4 regions of the Ammoniphilus oxalaticus genome follow, and region 4 is predicted to be linked to each of the others. Evidence: riboswitches for the same ligand, from Rfam matches in the RefSeq annotation. Region 4 holds a riboswitch; each other region holds the start of a gene.

Region 1 (6,661 bases), on a different contig from region 4:
GCTTATACAGTGGTGTATCCAATTTATACAGAACAAATAAACCATCTTTAGAAACTTAGACATCATAGAGATTCGGATGGATTAAAAAGGCACTAACTGATCCATCCGAATCTATGCTGGTTGGGACTCTAAGAGAAAGCGATACGACCACACAAGACGTGTTTGTTTAGTTACCCCAGATGGCTATTTAATTGTACTTCGTATGAAATCTAGGGAGGTTGCAATTTTCCATACCGCATACATAAATGATGATCCTAACGTATAAAAAAGTGAAATCCAGCCCCCACTGGACATACTCGGAACAAGAACGCCCGTTCCCTGTCTATTGACTTTTGTCTGCAACATGCTATAAAAATAATCTTGTCCTTACTTACAGTATTGGGACCTACAAAGGGTTTGGCTCGCTTTCCCCTTAAACAGCGGCCACTCATAATAAATTTAGTGACCTACTGGTCTCATTAAACCCAAAATACCTTCTCGGTATTTTAGGTTATTTAGTTTCACAACACCGTCATCCCTTCCTCCGCCTCCGAATGATACTATTTACCTATAAATTCAGGAGGTGCATTATGGTAAAAGTCCACATCACACAAATTCTTCACGATACCCTCACGTTAGACCTAATCGATATTGTTGCACCAATGATTGCCCAACTGAAAACAAACGATGAGCTCTTATCTGGTTTTGGAATCCCAATGAAAGAGAGAGGCGAAATACTTTTGCAGTCCAGTCATCTAATTGGAAGAAAGAATTTGGTATTAGACATGATTGAGCAAAAGTACACGATCCTTAAGGACAGACCCCATCCAATCATGTTGAAAAGGGCCTGGGAGGAATTTAGGAGCAGCGGCGATAAGGAGAGGTTTTTATATGCTTTGAAAAGAGCGGAAGAAGTGATGAGTAAACAAAGAAAAAACCCTTCGATATAGTAGCGAAGGGTTTTACTATGACAGAGATGGATTGAGTTTATGCTAAGTCTGAAAAATACTTTTGGGGAATAAAATCTTCTTGATGTTTTTGAACTTCTTGAGGAGAGGCCGTTAGAACACTTAGTCCTAAAAGAACTACGCAACACAATATAAGTAATATCACACTGGATCACCTTCCACACAAAAATCTTATATGCCCATTATTTACTTACAATTATAATGATGGACTGTTAAATCCCTCTAAATAGACAATTAACAAATCATTAACTCATATAAGACCAGTTGATTTGCTAAAAATTACCACAGTCCCAACATTGCCCCTCTACCCGATCGTATTTCACAACATGTTTCCAAGTAACCTATTTTTGGAAAAGACTATGGTGCAAAATTTAAGCCCAACAACAAAGGAAATAGGAGTATTCCTAAAATGAGGATTAAGATCATCAATGGACCAACATATTTGAGTAGTCCATTTTCTTTCGACTTAATAGCCGCAACTCCCAAAAAAACACTTGCGATCATAGATCCAATTCCTGAGAAAAAAACTATCCCGATGAGAATCTTTTCACCTAAATTAGGATCGTCAGAAATTAAATAACTAGAGATAAACAACGCAATCCCTACAACGCTTAAAGCAGTTGACCATTTTCCCTTTTCTATCGTTTCCATTATTTTATGGCACCTCTCCCCTTTGATTCATTGAGCATAGTTTAACTCGACAATTTGAATTCGATAAGTACTAATCTTTCGTAGTACCCTATGGTGAATTCAATGAATTGCTACACATTCATGAGTAAACAAAAATAGCCCCACCATCCGATTAAGGACAGCGGGGCTATGCTCCATTGGTTAGGAGAAAATGAGCCTCTCTGGACTCAGGGAGAGTATTCATATTATCCTCCACCTATCTGAAATTATGCATAGATTAACCCACCCTGCTTTCGTTTAAGGACAGAAGGACTACCTCTTTGAATAAACTCTTCTTCTGTTACCGCCGTCATACATAAGCAGTTTCCTACTTCTCGGACTCCACAATCACCCAGTGCCCATTGATCTACAGATTAAGGTTTTAATCATCAATATTATGTAAACTTCGAAGACCTTGCTGATGCATGAGCCATTATGCTATATTCTTCTTATATATGGAGGTGTATTGTGCGTGAATGTAATCAATCTTAATTTATATAAAAATCTTGATGAAGAGACTATAAGTTTGGTTAAAATTGCGATGGCTTCGAATATATCAAAAGAAGATTTTAGAGATTTCTTAAAATTAAAAAAGAATGAGGTACTAGAGACTAGAAGCAGTATCAAAAAATAAACATGTAAATAATTCTGATAATGCCTAAGTACAATAAAAATATCCTTCGAAATAGAATATAGTTCGAAGGACTAAATAATATCAAGAAGGGGTATTATTTTTTTCAATGATCATAGATCACAATCCTCTTTATACTTCTTCCCAAAGACAAAGTTATATTAAATAGATATACTCATCTTATGTATTAAAAAGTCACGTATTTCCTCTTTCGATATCCCGATCTCCTTTGCCTCGAGGATTAAGTTTACCCACTCTTGATCCAACATATCTTTATCCTTCTCTTTTTTAACCATGATTTTTCACCCTTTAAGTGTAAAATCCAGGTAATCCAGCCGTCCTAGTACAAAACCTTAGACTTGTGACTTTGCGTCCCAACCTTTCGGTTGGTTTGCCCCTTTCTGGTTAATGGAAATTATATCACATAAATTTGGTGACAAACTAACACTTTTTGTTTAAACTGTAAATTTATAAACAGTTTACGCTCAATTTAGTTCAACGTTTTAAATCTAACATTTCTTCTTATCATCCTTATAATAATATTCACACCTTTGAGGTTTAGAAATAGACCCGTACAATAACAGATAGCAAGGCTAAACCAGATATAGGATATAGAACACTGTAAAGACGGCTTTTGTTATACCTTTAACTATTTGTAATTATATACACAACAGTAAGTCCCACAATCCAGTACGGAGAGTAGGACTTACTTTATATAAACCGTCCGAACACGAACGAGGGGACAATACATCCTATTCTGTTGATGATGTTATGTGAATGATTTAACCCTCCGCTGACAATCAACAGAGGGTTAATGGAAGGGGATAACTTATGCCACTCATGATGTTATTTTATTATGCCTACACCCAAATGTAATTATTCACAAAAAAATAGCCCCACTATCCAATAAAGAACAGCGGGGCATAGATATATGAGCAATTAATAAACCGAGGAGCTAATACATCCTATTCGATTCATTACACATCGTGAATAAAAAGACCCCTTCGCTCATAAAAGAACGAAAGGGTGGAGGCGACGACGAGATATTACTCATTGTATTCTATTCCTAACTAGAGTGAATATGACACTTAGGCGCTCTCTGCTCTAGCGTTATTTTTCCTCTTGTAATCGTGCTTACATTTCCGTTGGAGTCCACAATCTCGATCTCATGCGTATAAACACCTGTAAGCTCCTCTGTATCACTTGGACTTAGCTCAATGTGCAATACATCGCCATTAATTGATAGGCCCTCCCGCAATGTCTTGGACAACTTCCACACGCCATATTGATACATCGTCCACTTAGCGGATGTAACGCCAGCCATGTCCACACCCTCAACGGTTACATCAATCAGCTTCGAGTCACCCGACACCATAGAGAAATTCTGATTATCACGCATAGGCAACCCTCCTTTTAACTCGACATATAACTCGCGCTCGCCCACTAGGTAGACGTATAAGACCCTCTCGCCCTCTAGCTTGATATGACCGATGATGGACTTGTCGGGATCGATGATACGTTGCAATAGCGGGTAGCTATAATCCCGATCCGTCCAAATGACTTGTTTCGTGTGCGCTATCGCCTGTACATCAGCATAGATCGTTTGGCGTAATGGTGTGGATGTTTCTGTCACCTCGTAAATGGATTGAGACAACGAATAATCTGATTCCACATCCTTAACGATGACTTGACCCAACGGAAAGCTCATTGATCTATCTGCATACACTGATTGGCTCAGCGGAAAATCCTTCGAATACATCACGTAATCCGAATAGATGGACTGTAATAATGGATAAGCCCATTGTCGATTGGCGTATATTTGTTGCTTTGCCGCGGCTTCCGCTTCCCTATTCGCATATATCGCCTGTTTTGCCGCATACGAAAGAACCTTATCGTCAAATAAGGCTTGTTGTGTTGGTGCTATGCTGTTGTGATTAGCGTATACCGACTGTGATAGTGGATATGATGCGTCCAGTTCGCTGTAAATGGATTGTGATAGGCCGAAGCTGAAAGATACGTCTGTGCCATCGTCATCGCCGCCACCTACCCATGTTCCACCGTATAATGTTGCGTGATTGCCGTTGCCGCTTTGATCTAAGACTGTGCCTGTTGACATGTCATAGAGAGCAAGCATACTCCCATCCTCAGCATAGCAAGCTACACTATAGAGCTTCCCTTTCAGGTGTCCTTGTGATAAATTGTTATGCGCGAATAGCGTTATGTCGTCAATTATCGTGTCAGAATTGGCACTGACTGCTCTGATAAGAATTTTTTCATCTTTTGCAATTCCCGCCCAACCTCTAGGATTAAGACCCAAACCGTTTTGCGTAACGGTCAATGATTGCCCTACCCCACTCGAAAATGATCCACTATAAATCAATCCGTTAGCATGACCTGTTCTAGCATCTAGTAAGTAGGCGTTAGGCTGTTGAACCGAATTAATCTCAACCTCTAATACTATCTTCCCAACGCTCATTAATGGAAGCTGTAAGCTGTCATCCACACCGTCCATATATAGATACATCAGACCACCTCATACGTCCCGACAATCACGCAGGGTTGCGGCTCTGCTTCGTCATGGGTACACTCATGCCAATCAATCTTCCCACCAAACAAATCAACATAGGATCGCAACTCGTCAAACAGAAACAACCGATCGGCGGAATCATTCAACCATACTTCAAATGAAAACACTTCTTCATTATTGTCCTCGTCCTCAATCTGGCGCTGATCGAGCTTCCATAATTCGTAAGAGTTGATTGTGTCCACAATGAGCCGCGAACCATCGTCTGTATTTAGATTACCTCGAATAGAGTACTTCAATTTAATCTACCGCGTATTCTTTGGCGGAAATATTAACACTTGAATCTCGGCGGTTTTGTACCTCGTCAACTTGTGGAGTTGTTACCTTGACCCACAGATTGCGGACGGATGTATCAGCGTTACCCTCGCTCCCGAAGTCCGATAGGTCAAGCGTATCCGCATAGTCCGATCCGTCAAGGGATAGATCAATAAAGGATGCGTCATCGCCTTGTGGTTGTGCTGTAACGTCTGTGTAATATCTATCAGCGTTATCGTTTTTAACGTATACCTGAACCGTTTCGGTTGATCCTGAAATGGGATGATCGGTTCTAATCGGATTCGCTTCCGTCACTTCCTGCGTGCAATCTTCGTCATGGTAAATCTTAATCGCCATTTATATCCCTCCTATTTATTATTGAGTAGGTTGATTACTCGCTTTTCGTAATTCGTTAGCTAACCGGTTAAATTCATCCTTGCTGGCTTTGTCGGGTGCGATGTTCCAACTTGCTCCAAGGTAGGCGATAATTTTTTCCGCGTCTTCTGCTTTCATTTTATATTTTTCCTCCTTTGGCAACTTACTTAACCCCATTACTTCCCCAATTCCTTCTGCTGTAGCTTTCGCTAGGCGATCTAGAAACGCCGAGTCCTTTAATAAAGCTGCTTCCTTGGCATTAGAAATAAACCCATACTCAATGAGCAGGGCTGGCATTTTGGTGAGTCTCAAAACAGCTAAATCCTTTTTCTTTTGCCCCCGATCCCGAACGCCTTCGGACAAAAACACTTCCAGCACTTTTTCGTGTATCAGGTTTTGAATAGTAGCTGTTCTGCCACCGTTAATCGTCTCGTAAATGTAGCTTTCAAATCCGTTTGAGTTAGCGTCAAATGAGTTGTTGTGTAAGCTAACAAACACATCGGCCTTACACTGGTTGGCTAGGCTGGCTCGATTTTCTAAGGAGACAAATACATCTGACACTCGTGTATATCTCACATCAGCACCCATTGATTCAAGCAGCCGACCTGTTCGGAGTGTTAAGTCTAGCACGATGTCCTTTTCGCGGATCCCGTGACCAACAGCCCCAGGATCCTTGCCGCCATGCCCTGCATCCAACATAATGATTGGCTTTTTCACACTCTCTACCTCCTTGTCATATTTCGTTAAATCATATCTTTCGATTAGATCATTTAGTTTCGCTGGATAATTTACGTCTGTTGCATATCCCGCATCCTTGACCGCCTGCGTAGCCTTCCGATAGTCCGATTGATTCAATACACCCGCATAGCGATTGAAGCTCTCCCATCCCGTCCCATGCGTGTATTTGTGGCATAGATCAATGACCGCACCTTCATACGATGGGTATTTCCTAAATTCAGATACGGGATAGATAATCTCACCATTAGGTAGGTGTTCGGGTGATTGCTTCGTATAAACAGGACCATCCCAACCTGATCCTTTTTTAATTCCGAATAAGTTGTTCGCGTTGACCGCTAGATCAGATGTGCCGCGGGCACTCTCTAATATGCCTTGTGCAATAATTAGGGATGGCAACACCCCGCTTGCTTTGCCGTGTTTGACCGCAAACGGGGCGAGTTTATTAATAAACCCCATGATCTT
Region 2 (7,956 bases), on a different contig from region 4:
AATAAATACGCTTGCTCTAATTTTTACTATGTTGGCCATACCGAACCTCCACGTCTATTTATACCCTATTATACATTCTCTTTTGGCACCGCTGACATACATAAGTGCTCTCCTGTTTCTCTGGATCCACGATTACCCAGCGATCTTTGGTCTGCTTCCGTTAGATAAAATGATAAACTAACTCATTCACTAGAATAACGTTTTAAGAGTTTTTTCTTATGGAGATTAAACACTTCTTCCAACGGAATTTTGTATTTATTGGCAATCACAATTACGTTACCTATTACATCTCCTAACTCCTCAGTTAAGGCCTGTCTATTCTCTTCAAATAATTCTGTTATTTCGTCTGGTCTATCCCTTCCAATTTCAAGGGCTCTTATAGCTCGTGCTACTTCTCCTGTTTCCTCTGCTAAAAAACCAATACGAATAAAAATATCTAATTCAGACCAACCTCTTTCTTCATAATAATCATTCACCCATTGTTGAAATTCGGTTACATCCATTTATCCCACTCCTAAAAATTCATTATCCTAAAAGTTTAACAAAAGATCAGGACTTTTGTATAATAGAAACGCTAATTCATAAGGAGGCGAGTACAGTGAAAAAGGTAGCTGTATTTTGTGGTTCCAGTAAAGGATCATCAGATGTTTATATAAAAACTGCAAAAAAATTGGGTAAAGAACTAGCTAAGCGCGATATTACACTTGTCTACGGCGGTGCAAGTGTTGGCATTATGGGTGCAGTTGCGGATTCCATTTTAGAAGAAGGTGGAGAGGTAATTGGGATTATGCCAAGTTTTTTAGAACGAAGAGAAATTTCTCATAAAAAATTATCAGAGCTAATTATTGTCGATTCTATGCATGAGAGGAAAGCTCAGACGGCAGAACTTGTAGATGGGTTTATTGCTTTACCGGGTGGACCAGGAACTTTAGAAGAGTTCTTTGAAATTTTCACTTGGGCTCAACTAGGCCTTCATCAAAAACCTTGTGGCCTCCTAAACATCAATCAATACTTCGATCCACTGCTAGAGCTGCTTAATCATATGGCGAAGGAGCAGTTTATGCACGATAAATATCTTTCAATGGCGTTTGTCGACTCGGAACCAAGCAAATTACTTGACAAATTTCGATCATATGAACCACCAGCCACTAAAACATATGTCAACCAAAAATAGAAGTTGGTCAATTCAACTTGCCAGATTTAATAAAAAACTACATATACTATTCTTACTAAATTCAAAAATAAGCCCTCACTGTTATGGCGAAGGCTTATTTTTTCCTATCAATTTACTTCAACTATTATGCTTCCAAATAATTCTTCATTCACATAGGCATCTAACTGCCAAATTCCTGATTTGGGAAGCGTCACAGATGACGGTGATGTAGCCTCCGCTCCTCTAAGAGGACTAGGCAAAACCTTTGTAGGAACGTCCAATGGGAATGGATTGATTTTTTCTCCTGTTTGAATGTCTATAGCCTCTACCCTGAATTCAAAACTCTCATCACCCACGCCCCAAAAATGCCACAAATATTTATTCGTCTGTTCAGCAATAAACTCTGAAGGAAAAATAGCGATCTTGCCTTCAATACCTTGTATTTCTGAGCCTTCAACAATAAAAGTTGGACTTAATTCCACATCAGTATTACTTGTAGAATTTGCACCACATCCTACTAAAACTGATAAAGAACTTATAACAATGATACAAAAATGAAATATTTTCGGCATTTCTAACCTCCTATTATTTTACATCTATATTATAGACGAAAATCATTAGGAAAAGTTCCCTAATTTTATTTAAGATAAAGACATAGCAAAAGATATAACCCCCACTCATTTGTAGGGGTTATATCTTTGCTTACACTCTCTTCTGACACCGCTGAAAAACATAAGCACGTTCCTGCTTCTCTGTATCCACGATCACCCAGCGGGCTTTAATCTAAAGATCATGTTAAGGTTTTAATCATCAATATTATGTAAACATCGAAGACCTTGCTGATACATGAGCCATTATGCTATAGTCTTTTTATATGGAGGTGTATTGTGCGTGAATGTAATCAATCTTAATATATATAATAATCTTGATGAAAAAACTATAAAATTGGTTAAATTTGCGATGGCTTCAAATATATCAAAAGAAGACTTTAGAGATTTCTTAAAATTAAAAAAAAATGAAGTACTAGAGAATGAAAGCATTTTCAAAAAATAAACATGCAAGTACGAAATTATATTAAACAGATATCCTCATCTTATTTATTAAAAATTCACGTAATTCCTCTTTCGATATCCCGATCTCCTTAGCCTCGAGGATTAAGTTTACCCACTCTTGATCCAACACCTCTTTATCTTTCTCTTTTTTAACCATGATTTCTCACCCTTCAAGTGTAAAATCCAGGTAGCTCAACCATCTTAGTATAAAATACCTTAGATTTGTAGCTTTGCGTCCCAATCTTTCGAATAGTTTGCCCCTTGCTGGTTATGCAATAACAACATACCATAGCTTTTTAGTAACGTCTATGTAACCTTTCTTCTCGACTATACTTATAAAAGAATTCTCACCTTCCGTTAATTCATCAAAACGAATAAATTAATACTCAGTAAACCCACTTCCCCCAAAAAAGAAGGATGTAAAGTGTTGTTAACTACTAACCTAGCATTGGCTGCTATACAAAATCTATACAAGCCTTTAGTATCGGGTATAGATTTATACATCTATCGATTTATGTAGTTAGATCGGATACACTTAGTTAGACAATTAAATTAAGGTCTTGTAGAATCAAACTAACAGAAACGAGGGGATCTACAATGACCGAAAGAAGAGCAAGAAGAACGTTCACATCCGAATTTAAACACCAAATGGTGCAGCTATATGAGAATGGAAAACCTAGAGCCGATATTAACCAATGTTTATTTCTTTATACTGAAAATCTTGTATTTCTTTAATTTTCTCCCATTCTTTTTTAGACTTTATGAAATACTCGTTAATTTCTTGGATTGTATTGAATTTTGAATTTACTTTTTGTTCGACATCTTTCAAAACTTCAAATTTGCCAGTTATATCAGATGATATATTCGTAACTTGAGTTAGTTTTTTATCAAAAACTCTTTTCATTATCCATCCTGCAATAACCAAGAGTGCCGCTAAAAACACTCCAGCCATTGCTGTCCAAGTTGAAAAGAAACTAATTGTATCGGAAAGTGTATTTTCCAAAGTGTGAACTTGTTGCTCTAATAACAAGTTTTCAATTTTCTCAAGTATCTGTTGTTCCTCAAGCTCTGCTGGCCGTGTACCTTCAATCCTAATTATACTCAAAACTCTTCCCCTTCTTCCCTTCTCATCCGCTTCACCTTCCCCTGATATGTTAAGATTCTATATTCACCGAATGGAGGAAGCTCTCTGACTTTTGCTTTCCCTTCGCAAATCACAATCACACAACTGGACGGTATATCCATTATATCAAATTCCAGCCTATTTCTATCGTTTACCTCTATATCTAGTGATCTCATAGTCGGACCCCTCCCATATATGCTATAATCTAATGTGTCGAAAAGATTAGTCGGGAAGTCCTGGCTATTTTTTATGTCTGTTTATGCTCGTACTGCAAATGCTTTATTTACTTGTCTGAATGTCTATATCAGGAACAATTGATTCTGGCCTGAATACCACACGATAATGAAACGGATCAACATTAGCTGAATCTACTTGCTCTACGAAATAACTCACATTATCACTTAACCCTAAGTAATGGCGCTTGTACTCTCCTTCACCAACTTTGCATGTCACACGTAACGCCTTATCGCCAGTGATATCCAATGAACACAACCCCTCAACGGTTAGGAGGTATTTGTCTGTTATGCCATTGAAGAACACTATCCTCCTGTTTACCTCGAATGAATCTGCAGACTTAGATATATTGTGGTTTACCGTATCCGATTCCGTACTACACGCGGATAGTAAGATAGTCATTAAACCTAGAATAAAAATCGTGATTTTCTTTTTCATTTCTGTTTCTCCCCTTTTTTAAGTACCGTGTTTCAACTAACAGTACACTACTCGTTTTCTCTCCTATAGTCTTCAAAGCTGTCGTAATATTCTTGCTTGTTCGCCCTAAGTACATAATCATATAAGCAATCTACATGAACTAAATCCTTGCTCCCCATGGCATCAGTAACTACAACTTCACCTTCCTTCTCAATTTCTTTGCTCCAACGAGCACATTTTTCTTCATCACCTATTCCTCCTATCAATTTCTGAGTTTGTGTCTAAAACGTTATCATAATAAAACACACATTAAAAAATCTTTCAATTTCACCTCATCCTATTAACATTTTTATTATCCAAGGACTTCAGCACAATCCTCAATGAATCACCTTTCATATATTAATAATAGATTAAGAGAATGGAAAAACTCTCAATGCATAGGTTCTTACCATTTCTTAGTGATTAGCGGAAAGGTGGGATTCGGTTTAATGAATAAAAAATCAATCAAGGTGTCTTTAAATATAGCTTTAGCAACGTTGATCCTTTTTGTATCGCTTTTTGATTTCACTAGTAAGGTGGCATCAGCTAATTATAATTTAGCAGGTTTTTCGAAAGAGGAATTACAGGATATGTACCCCAATTCCTACGCTTCAATTTACGAAGCACTTTCAACTGTAAACCCAAATGGTTTTTTTGATGACAAAGAAGTAGATTATCTCGATGTAAAACATTTAATTCAGGCAATACTTGATACTGACCCTAATCTCTTTTACATTAAAAACTGGATAACTTATTCGAATAGGGATATTGAGTTTAACTTTCGTTACACAGAGGAAACCATATCGAAAAAAAATGAATTGCTGGACAAAAGAACGGATGCGATTTTAAAGAATATTATTCAACCTCACTATTCTGATTACGACAAGGTAAAAGCTATTTACAATTATGTTGTATTAAACACAAGTTATGATTATGAGGGCTACATCACAAGGATGATTTCAAATGATTCATATACTACTTTCGGTACTATAATGTATGGTATTGCTGTTTGCGATGGATACACTAGAACTATAAACTATCTATTGGAAAAAGTTGGTATTGAATCTATATACATCGTCGGAATTACTAATAGCGGAGGCTTACATTCTTGGAATATGGTTGAATTAGATGGATCCTTTTACCACTTGGATGTTACTTTTGCTGATACCTCTTCAGATAAAGATGATTTTGTTAATTACAATTACTTCTTAAGAAATTCTGAATATTTATTAGAAACTCGTACTTGGGATCAAAGTAAATATCCAGCAGCAGACAACGACTATGCAAAAACGAAACTGAAATAAAGGGTTATAACAATTAGTCCAATTGCTGTCTTCCAGCGTATTTAAGCTAACTAATGAAGCATGCAATTGTTAGCAAAGGAAAAGCTGGACTGTCAACAGTAAATTGAACAGATTATTTAAGGTCTAGTTTCATTTAGTGAGATTACCTGTCGGCTCTAGTTATTCATGTTCAATAATCTGTATTGAACTGGGCTCATGTATCCCAACTTGCTATGGATTCTAATCTTGTTGAACCAATGAACGTAATCATTGAGTTCAAGCTGGAGCTGTTCCAGGCTTTCAAAATGAGTTTGGTTTGCAAACTCGGTTTTAAATAGTTTAAACATGGCTTCCGCTACTGCATATCGTAGGGACAGCCTTTCATGCTGAGGGATCTTTTAATTTCAAAGGTTTCTAAAACATCATCTATAAGTTTGTTTTTAAATTCGTTGCCGCGATCTGTATGGAAGACTTGAACGACGTCCGCGTTTCTTAAGCTCTACCTTGATCTTACGTGTGCCGTAATTGTTTCGGCTAGCAAAGAAGATCTCACGTATTTGCTCAACGAGTTCATCCTCAGACGGCTTTTGGGTTGATTCATAGTAGTAGGTACTTCTTGGTATTTGTAGGACGTCGCACATTGCTGATACCGAATAGTTGTGAGCGTTATTACGAATCACATCTATTTTCGTCCCATAATCAGCGCCGCTTGCTTTAAAATATCTTTCTCCATCTTTAGACGTTGATTTTCTTTACGCAACTTGATGAGCTCGTCCTCTTCAGGCGTACGATTATCTTTTTCTTTGAAAGATCCAGAATTACGACTTTGAGTCACCCATCGATCGAATGTGGACGCGTTCAATTCATATTCACGGATAATATCGGCTCTAGGTTTTCCATTCTCATATAGCTGCACCATTTGGTGTTTAAATTCGGATGTGAACGTTCTTCTTGCTCTTCTTTCGGTCATTGTAGATCCCCTCGTTTCTGTTAGTTTGATTCTACAAGACCTTAATTTAGTTGTCTAACTAAGTGTATCCGATCCATTCCTTTTAGGGCGTTAAGAATTCAATGGTAGAAATACTCAAACCCTTCATTTGACTGTGAAATAGGAATTGATTTCTGGAGCAACCGTCCCCGATCATCAACAAAGCATGCATAATGAATACGTTTTGCTATATCGAGACCGATGACTAGTGTTTTTTCAGTGACTTGTTTATTCTTTGATTTTGTTTAAAATCCATTTTGGAGTCCTCCTTGGTTACAAATTAGGTGTCAATTCTCGAGATTTGACACCCCGTATCATACCAAGAGGGCTCTTTTTTGTTCAAGACCCTGAAAAACCATCTAACAGGAATGCTCCCGAAGGAAGCATGAGCTGATCATAATGGGAAAGCCCTCTCGTTGCTGCTTGCTTCGTTTTCGGAATGGAAGGCCGAAGGGGCAGTGTTTCTCGAATTCCTCTGCCATTCACCAATTGGTAATACACATGTTTAATCGCATCCACTGTTGGATGCCCATGTTCCGATGCCATATTCAAGGCTTGTGCAGACAGCTAGAAACTTTGTTCTTTTAATATGACGGAAAGGAGCTGAAGCGCGTTTCGCTACTCTTCCGCTGCGCATTCGTTGAAGAAATGCTTCCACTCTTCTGGCAGTTGATCATAGAATGAACTGTATTTAAGGACGTTGGGTCGTTTGGCCATCAACTGCTAGTGTCACGGTGTCAAAAGAAAGCTTTGCTCGTACCTTTTGTCCCGCAAATCGCGGCGAAGTCGAATACTGCTTCTTATCGATTCGAACAAATCCATACTTATCCGCTTTTACCAGCTCAAAACGTACGCACTCAAATGGTTTTCCAGGTAATTGGAGAAAGCGGGCATTGTCTGCCAAGTAGAGTTCGGCAATCGGCAGACCTTTCTTATAGTGAGCTCGATCGCGATCATTGACACTCCAATTAAAAGCTCTCTCGTTCAGCTCATTTAAATCCTCATAATGCACTTCCGGCAACAGGTAATTGTTCCGTATGTACTTCACCATGACCTCCACATGCCCTTTTTCATTACCACTGCCAGGATTACAGAATTCATATTGGAAACCGTAATGGGCGACAAACCGAGCAAACTCATCGGTTAATTGCCGTTCACCATTCGGCAATACCTTCTTTACGGCAGGCGACAGGTTGTCAAAGCGAATCGTATGCGGCGCGCCTTCCATAAAGGCAAACATATTCGTTAGCCCTTGCAAGAAACATTCTCGATTCTCCGATGGAAATACTTGAAACAAGAATGCGTTGCTGTAGGGTAAAGAAAGAACGAGATAAGGCCGCACCACTTCTTCTCCTCGATATTTAAAAGGAGCTTCTCCAAAGTCTACTTGCGCGGTGTCTGGCCTCGCTTCTAACGGCAAAGATGCGTCATCGCTTTCTTCTAATAGAACTATCTTTCTTTTAGCTACATAATCACGAACAGATCGATCGGATCCTTGGAATCCATATTCTTTGACAAGCAAATCATGGATTCGCTTTGCCGTTCTTCTAAACTTCTTCTTTTTCCCCATATCTTCTACTAACCACTGATCGATAATTGGTTTGACTGGATCCATAACAGGCGCCGTTCTTGTCTGAACAAGCTGTTCTTGCGGATTGAAGTCTTCC
Region 3 (7,956 bases), on a different contig from region 4:
AATTAGAAGAAGTCAGTGAGAAGCTGCGGCGAATCATAATACAGATTTAAATGAGGGGCTTTTTGAGCAAACTATGAGGAATCTGGAAGCGCTTACGTTAGGGCGAATTTTTAAAAATGGGATGAAGGAAGGATAGAATTATGAATTTAAGTATTGTTATGTCTGTTATTTCTCTTTTTATAGGTTACTCGATTAACTTTTTCGATAACGGTTGGGTTGTGTTAGCGCTTACGCTTCTGTCCTTCGGCATGTTGGTTCGGATCCTCTATAGATCCATAGAGAAAGGATCGAAGAAACCGGAGTTATACGTTGTAAAATAAGCGCAATACTAGCAAATTGAGCTTAATCAAACAGCTTTTTTACAATTTTCAGCATGCATTTCGTTGTTTTCGTCGCTAACTGTGTACGCATGGTAGGACGATCGTTCTCCGCGGTTCGGGTTCGTAAAATATGAAACGGTTAGCATGACGAACTAAGAATGCCCGACCGCCGTGAGAATAAAACCCATTTCACTTCCCACGGGTGGAAATCGGCAAGTTCCAAACAGCTTTCATCTCTCCATACCGCTTAAACATCCGTTCAAAAAATCCCGCTTTTTTCGCTACGACTTGCCTCTAATCCTTTACAGATCCATGATCTACTCCGCTTGTTAACTTTCCATTATAATGAGGTATTCCTCTGTTTATTTATCTATCTTTGTTACCAACGGGGCGACATCTGACCTGCGCCTATTTTCTCAAAGATGTGTTCGATTTCCTTAGCGGGCAACGGCTTACTGAAAAAGTAGCCTTGCATCATTTCACATTTATTCCCATCGCTGTGAAAAGTGAAAAGATCATAAAAAATGGGATATACGATGGATCGCAATAGCGGTGGATAATTGTCAAATATTAATACAACCACACTTTTAATTATGAACAAATTTTTTCCAAATATCAATTAAATTTATTGTGAATTAAAAAGAGACCTTAGATAGACTCACTTCCCTACTAAGGTCTCTTTTATTTCATTGATTGTTGTGCGTCTCTTTTAATTTACGGTTGGAATTGATAGAGTACGACCTCTCGTTTTCCTTCCGTGACAAACACATCTTCAATAATTTTTTCAACAATATCCCATTCTCCGCCAGCCAGCCCGCAACCAATTTGATAAGGAAAGCCGATGACTGCTTTAAATGCTGAATCTTCTTTTTCCCACTCATTAATCTTTTGAAGCATTAATATCATCGCGCTCCGTAACGCATCATAATCGGTTTGACGTGGCCCAACTTCAAAATGAAATTGCCCGTATAGGTTGACAATTGCTTTATCCTTGTCTTTCCAATAGCTAATTTTACCGAGTCGCTCTTCGGGGGACAACGTCACGGCTCGATCAGCCTCATATGCTGCAGGAAATTGATTTTTTATTTGCCTTGCAATTCCCCCGCTCATTTCAGTAAAACAATTGGACTGATGCCCAATTACATTTACTTTGCCTTCTTTCAGCGCCGTTAACAAATCCCCTGGAATGACCTTAATCAAATGTGATCAACCCTTTCATTGTAGTCCTTTCTATTATATCAGGCGCGGTAAACTAAAACATACCGCTCACTTTATTTCTGCCCTGGTTTTTCGCTAGGTACAATGCTTGATCCGCTTGAAGCATCAATTGCTGAATATCGAGCTTTGCTTTCTGTGAACTCGTCGCATAACCGACGCTTATGGTGACATAAGGACTAATCGGGGATTTACGATGAGAAATCTTTGACTGCATAATCGCCAATCTCATTCGCTCAGCAACCTCATTCGCTCCCCGTTCATCCGTTTCAGGAAGAAGCGCAGCAAACTCCTCTCCGCCATAACGAAAAACTTGGTCGCCCTGCCGCTGAACCGTTCTTTTAATCGTCTGGGCGACAAGTTTTAAGCAAACATCACCCTTTAAGTGCCCATATGTATCGTTATAGTCTTTAAAAAAATCAATATCCAAGAGGACCAACGAAATGGGATGCCCATTCCTTCTACAGCGGGACCATTCGCGACGAATCGTTTCATCAAAATGACGACGATTATAAATTTCCGTTACGCCATCGATCGTTGATAATTGTTGCCATAATCGCTGTGTTTCCTGTAATTCTTGCTCTCGTTTTTTGTGTCTCGTAATATCGCGCGAAATCGCAATGATTTTTATCTCGTTATTCACTTGATGAAAAACCCGCAATTTAGATTCCACCCAGAAGTAGTTTCCATCTTTTTTACAAAATCGATACGTAGACAATACCTGGCCTGTTTTCATTAACGTATCGTACTCCTTCAGAAAAGAATCTCGATCTTCAGGGTGAATGAACTGAATGGCTGATTGACCAAGTAATTCATCCTCACGATAACCTAACAAAGGATAACTAGCCGCCGATAGATAAGTATACCGTCCTTCATGATCGCGGATCGAGATCACATCGCTTACGTATTCCGCAATCATTCGAAATCGTTCTTCACTTTCCTGCAGATGATTTTCTAGTTGTTTACGCTCTGTAATATCCTTAATCATTGCCGTAATCGTAGGCGACTCCTGCCTATTAATACAAACCGTCAGATCACCCCAAATAACATGGCCATCACTGCGGATATACCGTTTTTCTAAATGATAATTGTCACGTTTACCCGCAATTAATTCCTCATAGAGCGTCTGATTTAAATGAACGTCATCGGGATGGGTAATTTCATAGAATGTTTTTTCTTTTAATTGTTGTTCAGTATAACCAAACATCTGTTGCAACACTTCATCCGCTTCCATTATATTGCCTTTTAAATCGACGAGAGATGTCCCTATATTTGCTACACTTAAAATTTGCCGCAATCGCGTACGATATTGGCCCAACTCCGCTTCCAAAAACTTTTGTTCATCAGGCAACGCCTGCTTTGTTAATACCCCTTCAAGATCACGTGGGGTTAAGCTCTTCTCTTGTAACGATACAGCGAGTTGTAGCTGAAAAATATAAAATAAGCGTTCTCCAGAGCCACCAATGGAAACCGCTTGCTGGATGCGAATCGATCTTCCTTGTTTATCAATCCAACCTTGTTCAGCCTCATAAATTGAATTGGACCCCGCCAATAGTTGCTCAAGCTGGTGACGCTCATAATTAAAATCAGATGGGTCCATTAGCTCACGCAACGACATACCATCTAGCTCAGCTTGCTCATACCCTAACAACTTACAGAACATCTGGTTCGCTTTTATCAAGCTTCCTTCTATCGATACTAAAGCCATTCCCTTCGGCGCTTGAAGAAAAGCATTTATAAAAAATTCAGTGTCATTGAACATGATTATCTCCTTGCGCAATCCATTTATAACCAATTTCCTGCTCTTCCTCTAAAATTTTAAATATTAGTATAGCAATAAGCCTGAAAATCGGCCAGATGATAAACAGGCATCCGTTTTATTCCAGTGCTTCTTAATTATACTTAACTCGACTAGGCTCTAGGTAGGCAACTTATCGACATATGCGCGGTGGTTTTCGTCCAATAATGTCGAACATCTTCTGGCCCCGAATTATAAAACATGAACTCCACCATCAGCTTTCCTAAAAAAACATATGCTGTTCATTATAAAGCACAAGTCGCTAACTGAGCAAACCTTTGGCGCGATCCCGACACACTTTAGAACTATTTCGACAATCATTTCACCCCAATCTCCTGTGACCCTAGTAGTTATTTCCTATAATCAAATAGTAGGAGAAATGACTTATAACCCGTTAACAGACTAGATCAACAAGCGACTCGGATACGCAAGGCCAAGGCGACAATGAAAGCCCCAAGGGATTGCGCAAGTGAACTTCACTTTGCTTAGATGAGAAGCGCGCTGATTTTTACAGGATTAACCGTTCACCAAGATTTAACAAAAGATTCGTCCTAGCTATTGTTCGGAACTTCCCTAAAAATTATAATTGATATCAAGGTTCTAGTTTCAATTGTTGTATATCTTATAAGAATCAGAGAGAACGTCGAAAATGCGTATGCCCTACTTTAAAAACCCGCTTAAGTAGCGCTCAGTCTTTTCGTCACTCATTAACACAGATTGCTGTTCAATTTGAATCTAGAAAGCATTTACAATTTCAACTTAGAGATATGAGGAGGCGGTTGCAGTGCGCTGGACGATTAGCAAGAAATTATTGAGTAGTTTTTCGATAGTCATCCTGTTGTTAATTGGGATTATTAGTTTTGGTTTTTATGAAATCACAAAAATTGACAAAAGTTATTCCCATCTAATTGACGATCGGATGGTGAAAGCGATGAATGTAAGAGACTTACAAATGGCAGTAAAGAATGTCATGATCAATACACGCGGTTATTTAATTACAGGTGATCCCTATGCGTTGCAAGCTTATAAAATTGCGCATGAAGAATACGATGAAAAATCTCGTCTATTAAGAAGTACGCTTACAAAACCCGAAAACATTAAAATGCTGGATGGATTGCGTCAAACAGCTGAAGATTACGATGATCTCGCTGAACGTTTGTTCGCATCGAAAGATCAAAATGATATAGCCGGTTACATCGACTTGGTTATCAATGAAGGTCGTGACACGATCGCCCGATTCGATGAGCAGGCAACAAATCTTGCAAATCACCAAATTGAATTACTAGAACAAGAAAGCGCCGAAAATACGAAACAAGTCAGTGAGGTAAAGACAAAAATTTTAATTGTTGGCTTGCTCGCCATTATCGTTGGAAGCGCAACAGCAATCCTAATGGGTCGTCTTATTTCAAAACCAATCAGGACGATTGCCGAATCTGCGAATAGGATTGCGGGAGGCGACTTAACAACCGATCAGATCCAAGTCAGAAACAAAGACGAGCTTGGCGAGTTGGCAAGTTCGTTTAATCAAATGGCGGCGAATTTAAGAAGAGTAATCGGTCAAGTCAGCGATAATGCAATTCATGTCGCCGCTTCCGCCGATGAGCTAACCGCAAGCGCTGAACAAACTTCACAAGCAACCCAACAAATCGCAATATCCATCCAAGAAGTTGCTTCCGGCGCAGAAACCCAAGGCAAAGGAGCTATGGAAAGCGCTCAAGCGATGCGTGAAATGGCCCAAGGGGTTGCCCAAGTCGCGGAAGCAACCGCTTCGGTAGCAGAATTAGCATCCGACACGACACGACAAGCAAACAAAGGGAGCGAGTCACTGCAAAAAGTGATCGAACAGATGAACACAATCGATCAAGTCGTTGGTGATTCTGCTATCGTCGTCGAAAGGCTTGGGACGCTATCGCTTGAAATTGGCGATATTATTGGGGCGATTACCTCGATTGCCGATCAAACAAACCTGTTATCATTGAACGCAGCGATTGAAGCGGCCCGAGCGGGCGAACATGGCCGAGGTTTTGCCGTCGTTGCCGATGAAGTGAAAAAGCTAGCGGAGCAATCTAAACAGTCAGCGGAACAAATCACGAGTCTAATCGTACGAATTCAGGAGGACACGGCGCAAGCGGTTCGAGCAATGGGTCATGGAACGGAGGAAGTGCGCGTCGGACTAGAGGTTGTCCGTGAAACAGGCGAAGGATTCAAACAAATTTTATCGTTAATCGACCAAGTCGCGACCCAAATCCAAGAAGCGTCCGCCGCTTCAGAAGAAATGTCAGCCAGCGTGGAAGAAGTGAATGCCACAATCGAAGAAATTGCGCGAATCGCGCAACAGTCTGCTGACAACACGCAAAATGTAGCCTCCGCTTCAGAAGAACAACTCGCGTCAATGGAAGAAGTGACATCATCGGCTGAAGCTCTGTCAGAGATGGCTGAACAATTACAAGCGCATATTCATCGCTTCAAAATATAGAAGCAACAACCAACACCTCAACTCACCTTCGCGTGAGGCGAGGTGTTTTCTATTTTGAAAAAATATATTATTACTTGGGGTTCCAAACAATGGAATAGTATGTTTAAATAAGATAGGTATACATTTGGACACAGAACCACCGTTTGTATGGTCTATATTATACTATCGGTTCTTTAAATTCAACTTCATAGTCTTTTGTTTTTCGATTAGGGCAAACACACCGAAAGGTGTGGACGCAAAACTAGAGGGGCTTACGTAGCGGTGATTAGCTACATGCCAGCCAGTTGCCGATTACCGTGATCTTGTACTCAGTAATCTATGTTTGCGATGTTCGTTTTCAATCATAGATTACTTTTTTCTATGCCTTCATATAATAAATAACGAGATAGGAGAGGAATGTAAGTGAGATTCAATATCAACAAAAAACTGCTAGGTGGTTTTTCGATCATCATCCTTGTTCTTATTATGATTATCGGAATTGGCTATTATCAAATTAATGCTATCAATCAAAGCTATACAGAACTAATCGAAGAAAGAATGATCAAAGCGATGGAAGTAAAAGATTTGCAAATCGCATCTAAAAAGATCATCGTAGCAGGACGCGGCTACCTGCTTTCAGGCGAACAGTCCGTCATGCAAGATTATAACGAGGCAAAGGAAGAGTTCCAAGATAGATACACAAGTTTACTCAACCGATTGAATTTAGAAGAAAACCAGAACATGCTTGAGGCAATGAATAAGACCCAAGAAGAGTACAATGAATTTACGGAACATTTATTTGATTTAAAAGCGCAAAATAACGAGGATTATTTAACGATCTCAACGAATGAAGGGCGTGAAATTGTCAATCGGTTGGATAACCACGCGGTGGAAATGGCCAACTTCCAATTTGAAATTGCGGAAAAATCGATTGTAGAAAACACAGAAATAGTAAATAAAACGAAAAAAAATCTGCTCATAATCGGGGCTATTGCTGTATTGCTCGCAACCGCCATTGCTTATGCGATTGGGCGCCTCATCTCTAGGCCGATTGTTCGTTTAGCCGATTCAGCTTCAAAAATAGCGGATGGCGATCTTACCATTGATGATATCCACATTCGAAATAACGATGAGATTGGCGATCTAGCTACCGCGTTCAATCAAATGTCAGGCAATCTAAGGCAGGTCATTACACAATTGAGCGCCAACTCGTCACAAGTTGCTGCCTCGGCCGAAGAACTTACCGCCAGCGCGGAGCAAACGATGGAAGCAAACACCCAAATTACAACCGCCATTCAAGAAGTCGCGAGCGGAGCTGAAGCGCAAGGACAAGGCGCTATTAATAGTTCTCATGCGATGCGCGAAATGGTCGCAGGGATTCAACAAGTAGCGGAAACGACTACAACCGTTTCTGAATTAGCAACAGAAACAACCAATGAGGCGCATCGAGGCAATCAATCATTGCAAAAGGTCATTGAACAAATGAATACAATCCAACTTGTTGTCGAAGATTCCGCATCCGTCGTGCGAAGCTTAGGCGATCTTTCCAAAGAAATTGAAAATATTACGGAAGTCATTAACTCAATCGCGGAACAAACAAACTTGCTAGCGCTCAATGCCGCGATAGAAGCCGCGCGAGCGGGCGAACATGGTCGGGGCTTTGCCGTCGTCGCCGATGAGGTAAAAAATTTAGCGGAACAATCCAAAGACTCGACGGAGCAAATCGCATCCTTAATCCAACGGATTCAAAAAGATACATCTGACGCGGTGAAAGGCATGAATGATGGCACGAAGGAAGTTGGAATTGGAATGGAGGTCGTACGCAAAGCGGAAGCTGGATTTGAAACTATTGTAAACTATATCGAGCAAGTCGCTAGCCAAATCCAAGAAGCTTCAAGCGTTTCAGAAGAAATGTCTGCCAGTGTAGAAGAAATGCAAGCCTCAATCGATGAAATTACGAACATTGCTCAACTGTCGGCGGACAATACCCAAAACGTCGCCTCCGCATCTGAGGAACAACTTGCTTCCATGGAAGAAATCACCGCTTCCGCAGCAGCGCTTTCCAAGTTAGCTGAGGATTTACAAATGTACGCGCAGCGTTTCAAAGTTTAATTGTTAAGTAGGGAGTGACCCCTCCCTACTTGTTAGATGAGATGAGTAACACCCAC
Region 4 (7,956 bases):
TGCGTCCGACATCTATCTTGCATTCGCCGGATTCGTTGAAAAGTGTATTAAGCCGTGATCAGTTGCGTCTGTATCGATTAATTTGGGAGCGGTTTGTCGCTAGTCAAATGGCCTCGGCGATCATGGATACGATGCGTGTGACGATTCAAGCCGGGGAGGCGACATTTAGAGCAAATGGCTCAAAAGTGAAATTTTTAGGATTTATGAAAGTGTACGTTGAAGGCAGCGATGACGGCGCCTCTGAAGAGAGGGACAACATTTTGCCGACGCTCAATGAGGGTGAAACAGTGGCTGTGGACAATCTGGATCCGAAACAGCACTTCACGCAACCGCCGCCGCGCTATTCTGAAGCCAGATTGGTTCGGACGCTTGAGGAACTGGGCATTGGTCGACCGAGCACATTCGCTCCGACACTGGAAACGATCCAGCGTAGAGGGTATGTGGCTTTGGATGAACGTCGTTTTATCCCGACGGAACTGGGTGAAATCGTGATCGAACTCATGTCCGAGTTTTTCCCTGAAATATTGGATCCGACATTTACCGCGAAAATGGAAGATGAGTTGGATTTTATTGAAGAAGGAAAAGCAGATTGGGTGAACGTGCTTGATGACTTTTACAAAGGCTTTGAAACACGTCTTGAAGTCGCCGAAAAGCATATGAAAGAAGTCGAGATTGAGGACGAAATTGCCGATGAAAACTGTGAAAAGTGCGGCAAGCATATGGTTTATAAACTGGGTCGCTTTGGGAAGTTTCTCGCTTGCTCAGGATTTCCGGATTGTAGAAATACAAAGGCGATTTTAAAAGAAACAGGGGTTGCTTGTCCAAAGTGCGAAGGCATGATCGTTGAGCGAAAGACGAAGAAACGACGCACTTTCTACGGATGCAATCAATATCCGGGATGTGAATTTGTCTCTTGGGATAAACCAATCGAGCGAAAATGCCCGAAATGCGCGTCAATGCTCGTTGAGAAGAAAGGTAAGAAAAAGTCGGTCAACGTAAAGTGTTCGGCTTGTGACTATGAGGAAGAAGCGAATTAAATTATAAAAAATTGATTAACAGCGGTTGAACCCGAATAAATGGGGACAACCGTTGTTTGATGAAGGCCTAAAGGACAACTGTCGCATCAAGTTTCGGGCAGTATAATTGACACGTAGTGAATGAAGGAGTAATGCAATGGAAAAGGTTACAGTTGTCGGCGCTGGCTTGGCCGGTAGTGAGGCCGCATGGCAGATTGCTAATAGCGGAGTGGAAGTTACATTATATGAAATGAGACCGATTAAGCAGACACCCGCGCACCATACCGATCAATTTGCCGAATTAGTTTGCAGTAATTCGTTGCGGGCCGATTCATTGGCGAATGCGGTAGGTATTTTGAAGGAAGAGATGCGCCATTTGGATTCAGTTATTATTCGTTCAGCAGACTCTTGTTCTGTGCCAGCGGGCGGGGCGCTAGCTGTGGACCGTCACGAATTTGCGGCCGCGGTTACAACGGCTGTTCGCAATCACCCGCTAATCACGGTGATCAACGAGGAAATAGACGAAATTCCCGATGGGATTTGTATTATCGCGACGGGACCGCTCACCTCGCCGACTCTCTCCCAGAAATTAAAGGAGATGACAGGGGAAGAGTACTTTTATTTTTATGACGCTGCGGCCCCCATCATTGAGAAAGAAACGATTGATATGGACAAGGTGTTTAGGGCGTCACGCTATGATAAAGGTGAAGCCGCTTATTTAAACTGTCCAATGACAAAGGAAGAATTCGACGCTTTTTATGACGCGTTGATTACGGCAGAGGTTGTCCCTTTGAAAGAGTTTGAGAAGGAACTGTACTTCGAGGGGTGTATGCCAGTTGAAGAAATCGCCCGCCGCGGCCCGCAAACGTTAACATTTGGACCGATGAAACCTGTTGGACTAACGGACCCGCGAACTGGTAAACAACCTTATGCTGTCGTACAATTGCGACAAGATAATAGCGCGGGAACACTGTTTAATATCGTTGGTTTTCAAACACACCTAAAGTGGGGCGACCAGAAAAGGGTGATTCAAATGATTCCAGGTTTAGAACAAGCGGAAATTATTCGCTACGGAGTCATGCATCGGAACACTTTTATCAATAGTCCGCGCTTGTTAGAGCCTACTTACCAATACCGTCGCAAACAGACGCTCCTTTTTGCGGGGCAAATGACGGGCGTCGAAGGTTACGTGGAGTCAGCGGCCTCAGGGCTTGTCGCTGGATTGAACGCCGCGCGTCTGGCGCAAGGTCAGGAACCGCTTATCTTTCCGAATGAAACAGCTTTAGGAAGTCTTGCTAACTATATTACAACAGCTAATCCAGATAACTTTCAACCGATGAATGTAAACTTTGGTTTATTCCCCCCGTTAGAAAAACGAATCCGAAATAAGCAAGCGAGATATGAACAAATCGCGAACAGAGCGCTTGAAACAATTCAGAATTTTGTCGTAAAGGAAGACAACTAAGTTGCCAATGTAGCCCGAAATATGATAAAATTTATTACGTTAAGAGAGGGAGCTGTAACACACAGCTCCCATTTGTTGGGTTGTCCGTCTTTTTTCTAGCTGTAGATCGATATCTCGAGGTTTTTTTATTGATTTAGGTCACTGCAGTCATTTGGAAATGAAAGACACAACAAACGTCAAATACCCGAAATGCAAAGAGAGGAGCATTCTATTTTGGAAATGACTTTTCGCGCAACTACCATTTTTGCGATTCAGCACAACGGTCGAGCGGCAATGGCTGGGGACGGTCAAGTTACGTTTGGCGAGAGTGTCGTTATGAAGCAAAAAGCTAAAAAGGTAAGAAGATTATATCGAGGGGAAGTAGTTGCGGGCTTTGCCGGATCTGTTGCAGATGCCGTGACGTTGTTTGAGAAGTTTGAAGCAAAGTTAGAAGAGTTTCATGGCAACCTTCCGCGCGCGGCCGTTGAATTGGCGAAGGAATGGCGATCTGATCGCGTTTTGCGCAGGTTGGAAGCGTTAATGATCGTAATGAATAAACAGGACCTCCTTTTAATTTCAGGAAACGGTGAAATTATTGAACCTGACGACGGGATTTTGGCGATCGGTTCAGGAGGGAATTTTGCTTTAGCGGCAGGTCGAGCCTTAAAACAACATGTTGGAGATCAAATGACTGCCAAGCAAATTGCGGAAGCGGCTCTTAACGTCGCCGCTGATATTTGTGTGTATACGAATCATAACCTCGTTCTTGAAGAACTTGAATAGTGGGGTGCAGAGAAATGTATAAAACAGAAAGCCATACTCCCAAGCAAGTTGTAGAGTTATTGGATAAATATATTGTCGGTCAGACAGAAGCAAAGAGATCAGTGGCGATTGCCCTTCGAAATCGATATCGTCGCAGTCTTTTAACAGAAGAAATAAGGGATGAAATCGCCCCGAAAAACATCTTGATGATTGGTCCGACAGGGGTTGGTAAGACTGAAATTGCAAGAAGATTGGCTAAACTCGTCGGCGCCCCTTTTATTAAAGTAGAGGCTACCAAGTTTACAGAGGTCGGCTACGTTGGTCGCGATGTGGAATCGATGGTTCGCGACCTCGTTGAAACATCGATTCGGATCGTGAAGGCGGCTAAGATGGAAGCTGTCAAAGATCGCGCTGAGAAACAGGCGGAAGATAGATTGGCCCATCTGTTAGTTCCTTCTCCGAAAGACAATCGCTCATTTAAAAACCCGTTGGAAATGCTATTTTCTGGACAGGGACAGCAGCAAAATCAAACATCGACCGAACAGGAAGACGCTGAGCTTGCTCAAAAAAGAAGACAAATAGCTCATCAACTGGCAATGGGTGAATTGGAAGATCGGATGGTTGAGATCGAGGTGGAAGATACGACGCCTGGCATGTTTGATATGTTCGCTGGAAGTGGAATGGACCAGATGGGGATGAACATGCAGGAGATGATCGGTAATATTTTGCCTAAAAAGATGCGTAAGCGTCGCCTTACAGTGAAAGAAGCGCGCAAAATATTGACCCAAGAGGAAGCCCAGAAGCTGATCGATATGGATGAAGTATACCAAGAATCGATTGAGCGGGCTGAACAGAGCGGGATCATCTTCATCGATGAGATTGATAAGATTGCGGGTCGCGGCAGCGAAGGATCACCTGATGTTTCGCGCGAGGGTGTGCAACGCGACATTTTGCCGATCGTGGAAGGCTCGACGGTCACGACTAAATACGGCATCGTCAAGACCGATTATATTTTATTTATTGCGGCGGGCGCGTTTCATATATCCAAACCGTCTGATCTTATCCCTGAGTTGCAAGGGAGATTTCCGATCCGTGTAGAATTAACAAGTTTGAGCGCGGAAGACTTTATCCGTATTTTAACCGAACCGAAAAACGCGCTCTTAAAGCAATATACGGCGCTATTGGAAACAGAAGGTATTAAAATTGAATTTTCTGACGAAGCTATTAAAGAGATCGCTACGATGGCAAGAGATGTTAATGATACAACAGACAACATCGGGGCAAGACGCCTGCATACCATCTTAGAGAAGCTTCTCGAAGATCTCTCTTTTAATGCGCCTGATATCACAATGGAAAAAATCGTAATCACGCCCGAATACGTAGAGGAGCGCTTAACGGGAATCGTAAAGGACAAAGATCTCTCGCAATACATTTTGTAATAGATAAAAAACATATACAATCGTAGGAGGAAGAGAAATTGGATCTACTATCAAAGATTAGAAGAATTAATCGCCTGCTGCAAAAAACGGCAGGCCATCCTGTAAACTTCTTAGAGATGGCTCAAGTATTAAGCGCGGTAATCGGAGCAAACACGTTTATTTTAAGTCGTAGAGGCAAGATCCTCGGTCATGCGATGGCGCAACGAGTGAATAGTGATCGAATCGACACGATGCTTCAAGAGAAAAGGTTTCCAGGTGATTACAGCAATCAATTGTTAAATGTTGAACAAACGACAGCGAACATTGATATTAAAAGTCCTTACACCGCTTTTCCCGTAGAGATGGAAGAGATTTTCGAAGATTCATTGACGACGATCGTTCCTATCATTGGAGGTGGGGATCGTCTAGGGACCCTTATTCTTGCTAGAGTAACCGAGGAGTTCATTGATGACGATCTGATCTTGGCGGAAGTGGGAGCGACCGTGGTCGGAATGGAGATCTTACGAGAACGGGCGGAAGAGATTGAACAAGAGGCAAGAAGCAAAGCTGTCGTGCAAATGGCGGTTGGTTCCTTGTCCTATAGCGAACTGGAAGCGGTTGATCATATTTTCCAAGAGTTGGATGCTAAAGAAGGTTTGCTTGTCGCCAGCAAGATCGCCGATCGTGTCGGCATTACCCGTTCCGTCATTGTCAACGCATTACGGAAATTAGAGAGCGCGGGTGTAATCGAATCACGTTCACTTGGCATGAAAGGGACCTTTATTAAAGTATTAAATGATAAATTGCTTCCGGAACTTGAAAAATTAAAAACATCTTAAACAATATGATTATATGTAAAAAGCCCTATCGCAATGAGATGGGGCTTTTCCTATTTATTTTATAGTATAATCATCCCGATTTCAATATGAATCTTTAAAAATAAATCTAGTAGGTCTTTTTTCACAGTGGTTGTAAAGTGTTTAATAAATATGACATAAAAGATCAATAATTTCAAAAGAATTTGCGGTTTCATGTCGAAAAAAAATTAATTCATGCTATAATCCTTATATAACTTAATACGATAATAAACCTTCTAGGGCAAACTCGAACGAAAGGCGAGGGCGCAAAGTCACAGATCTACGTTGTTAATAGGATGGCTGGGCTACGGGGAGGTGTATTGATCATGCGAATCCCACCTTTCTAGGGATTTTTTTATATTTATTTTTTAATTATTCAGATAAGTTGATTTAGTAAAATGGAGGTGCGGAGAGTTATGAGTTTAACTGTATTAAACTTACTTGGGCGGGGGCTTGATGCTTCGGCGCTTCGGCAACAGACGATTTCAAACAACATTGCCAATGCGGAAACCCCCCATTACCAATCGCAGCGTGTTGTCTTTGAAGAGACACTGCAAGCTGCGTTGAACAGTAGCGGTGTGGGTTCATTTCAAGGTAAACGGACCGATCCGCGGCATATCGAAATAGGTATGACTACCCAGTTACCGACGCCAACGATACGAGAGGTAAAAACGATCCAAAACAACAATGAAAATGGCGTAGATTTAGATTACGAGATGACCTCATTAGCGCGCAATTCGGTCTGGTACAATGCGATAGCGCAGCAAATGAATCATGAATTTAATCAATTAAAAACAGTGATCAAAGGGAGGGGTTAATAGGTGGCTTTATTTGGGCAGTTTGGAATTAGCGGTTCAGCTTTGACCGCGCAACGATTGCGAATGGATATTATTTCCGCAAATATAGCGAATGCGACAACAACAAGAGGACGATTAGTAGATGGACAATGGACGCCATATCAAAGAAAAATGGCGGTTGTCGCCCCGCGAGGCGGTCCATCATTTGACACTTTTTTAAATGCTGCGACACAAGGTAAGCAATCGACGGTCACACAGGGGGTGCGCGTCACGGAGATCATCGAAGATCAAACGCCATTCAAATTGGTGTATGACCCTGCTCATCCCGATGCCAATACCGAAGGATATGTGCAGTTGCCAAACGTTGATTTGGCTAAAGAGATGGTTGACATGTTGAGCGCCACAAGGGCGTACGAGGCAAATGTGACGGCGTTTAACGCAGGTAAAAATATGGAGATGAAAGCGCTAGAAATTGGTAGATAAAAGGGGCGGTAAAAATGGATATCAGTAAGGTCACAAGTGAGTCTGTTGGGCCAAAATGGCAAAAACAAAACGGGGTTGGCAATGAGCAACAAGGACAACGTTCCTTTTCGCAAGTCTTTTCTACCTATTTAAATGATGTCAATCATCAGGTGCTCGAATCTGAAAAATTAAATGCGCAGCTCGTCACAGGGCAAGTCAACCATTTACATGAAGTGACGATTGCTTCGGAAAAAGCGATGATTGCGCTGCAGTTAACAACGCAAGTGAGGGATAAAGCGGTCGAAGCTTATCAGGAAATGATGAGAATGCAATTATAGTAAAAGTACATAGTACAGATTAAACTTTTCTACCAGAGTAGAGGGTGGAATATAAAATTACCCTAGAGATAGAGAGGACTTCAACCGCGGCGATCGGGATAGTTTTTAAGGGATTGCGATGGGGAGGTTGGAGATTGATGAGTAAAGGGCGGAAGCAGCGTGGTGGAGTATGAATCAAGCATGGTTAATTAATATTAAAAATTCAAAAGATCGGTTTGTAGAGTATTGGAAAAGTTTAAGTGCGCAAAAGAAAATCTTCATTGTTAGCGCGATCTTATTGCTCAATGTCGCCTTATCGGTCGTCACTTATGTTTCGACTCGGACGGAATATGTGCCGCTCTATGCAAATGAGTTAAGTCAAAGAGAAATTGGGGACATTAAAGCGGCGCTCGATAGTAGAGGGTTTAGTCAGTATCAATTATCGGAAACGGGGACGTCGATTCTCGTGCCGAAAAAAGACGCGCCTGATTTGATTGTGCAATTAGCTTCTGAAGGGTTGCCGAATAACGGTCGAATTAGTTATGAACTGTTCAGTCAAAACATGACGTTTGGAGCGACTGATCGTCAATTGGATGTGGTTGAACAGGCCGCAATGCAGACGGAATTGGCAGAAATGATTAAACGTATTTCTGGTATCAAGCACGCCGAAGTGACAATTAGTTTACCAAAAGATAGTGTCTTTATCCGTGCAGACGAAGCTGAACAGGCAACAGCATCCGTGATGGTCGAGGTCGAACCGGGACAACGCCTGAGTCAATCACAGATCAAAGCTCTCTATTATTTGATCTCGCGCAGTGTGCCTAATTTACCGCTTGAAAACATTGTCATTATAGATCAATACAGTGAAATGCTCGTCTTGCGA

The links. A riboswitch is a leader RNA that binds a small molecule or an ion and turns the genes downstream of it on or off. The one in region 4 is predicted to bind cyclic di-GMP.
Region 1: it holds a riboswitch for cyclic di-GMP, as region 4 does, so the genes downstream of both, BEP19_RS16285 (anti-repressor SinI family protein) here and flgB (flagellar basal body rod protein FlgB) in region 4, are expected to answer to the same signal.
Region 2: it holds a riboswitch for cyclic di-GMP, as region 4 does, so the genes downstream of both, BEP19_RS04680 (anti-repressor SinI family protein) here and flgB (flagellar basal body rod protein FlgB) in region 4, are expected to answer to the same signal.
Region 3: it holds a riboswitch for cyclic di-GMP, as region 4 does, so the genes downstream of both, BEP19_RS04925 (methyl-accepting chemotaxis protein) here and flgB (flagellar basal body rod protein FlgB) in region 4, are expected to answer to the same signal.

Annotation. Positions count from the first base shown of each region.
Region 1 is NZ_MCHY01000012.1:252-6,912, forward strand. Features, by position in the region: gene BEP19_RS16270 (hypothetical protein) at 570-929, shown strand; gene BEP19_RS16275 (hypothetical protein) at 1,305-1,598, opposite strand; gene BEP19_RS16280 (anti-repressor SinI family protein) at 2,089-2,250, shown strand; gene BEP19_RS16285 (anti-repressor SinI family protein) at 2,409-2,543, opposite strand; cyclic di-GMP riboswitch class I at 2,570-2,653, opposite strand; gene BEP19_RS16290 (hypothetical protein) at 3,314-4,771, opposite strand; gene BEP19_RS16295 (hypothetical protein) at 4,771-5,070, opposite strand; gene BEP19_RS16300 (hypothetical protein) at 5,072-5,443, opposite strand; gene BEP19_RS16305 (N-acetylmuramoyl-L-alanine amidase) at 5,462-6,655, opposite strand; gene BEP19_RS16310 (hypothetical protein) at 6,642-6,661, opposite strand, start outside.
Region 2 is NZ_MCHY01000006.1:531,059-539,014, reverse strand. Features, by position in the region: gene BEP19_RS04705 (DUF3238 domain-containing protein) at 1-39, opposite strand, end outside; gene BEP19_RS04695 (MazG nucleotide pyrophosphohydrolase domain-containing protein) at 183-503, opposite strand; gene BEP19_RS04690 (LOG family protein) at 599-1,174, shown strand; gene BEP19_RS04685 (DUF4871 domain-containing protein) at 1,282-1,725, opposite strand; gene BEP19_RS17555 (hypothetical protein) at 2,045-2,206, shown strand; gene BEP19_RS04680 (anti-repressor SinI family protein) at 2,228-2,362, opposite strand; cyclic di-GMP riboswitch class I at 2,389-2,474, opposite strand; gene BEP19_RS04675 (hypothetical protein) at 2,894-3,310, opposite strand; gene BEP19_RS04670 (XtrA/YqaO family protein) at 3,307-3,504, opposite strand; gene BEP19_RS04665 (beta-sandwich lipoprotein) at 3,608-4,000, opposite strand; gene BEP19_RS04660 (transglutaminase domain-containing protein) at 4,468-5,322, shown strand; partial or broken gene BEP19_RS04655 (IS3 family transposase) at 5,478-6,271, opposite strand; partial or broken gene istA (IS21 family transposase) at 6,629-7,956, opposite strand, start outside.
Region 3 is NZ_MCHY01000006.1:576,240-584,195, reverse strand. Features, by position in the region: gene BEP19_RS04940 (macro domain-containing protein) at 1,035-1,520, opposite strand; gene BEP19_RS04935 (GGDEF domain-containing protein) at 1,573-3,297, opposite strand; gene BEP19_RS04930 (methyl-accepting chemotaxis protein) at 4,118-5,809, shown strand; cyclic di-GMP riboswitch class I at 6,010-6,101, shown strand; gene BEP19_RS04925 (methyl-accepting chemotaxis protein) at 6,212-7,900, shown strand.
Region 4 is NZ_MCHY01000008.1:470,791-478,746, forward strand. Features, by position in the region: gene topA (type I DNA topoisomerase) at 1-1,037, shown strand, start outside; gene trmFO (FADH(2)-oxidizing methylenetetrahydrofolate--tRNA-(uracil(54)-C(5))-methyltransferase TrmFO) at 1,174-2,481, shown strand; gene hslV (ATP-dependent protease subunit HslV) at 2,701-3,243, shown strand; gene hslU (ATP-dependent protease ATPase subunit HslU) at 3,258-4,661, shown strand; gene codY (GTP-sensing pleiotropic transcriptional regulator CodY) at 4,700-5,479, shown strand; cyclic di-GMP riboswitch class I at 5,728-5,810, shown strand; gene flgB (flagellar basal body rod protein FlgB) at 5,914-6,315, shown strand; gene flgC (flagellar basal body rod protein FlgC) at 6,319-6,777, shown strand; gene fliE (flagellar hook-basal body complex protein FliE) at 6,792-7,094, shown strand; gene fliF (flagellar basal-body MS-ring/collar protein FliF) at 7,264-7,956, shown strand, end outside.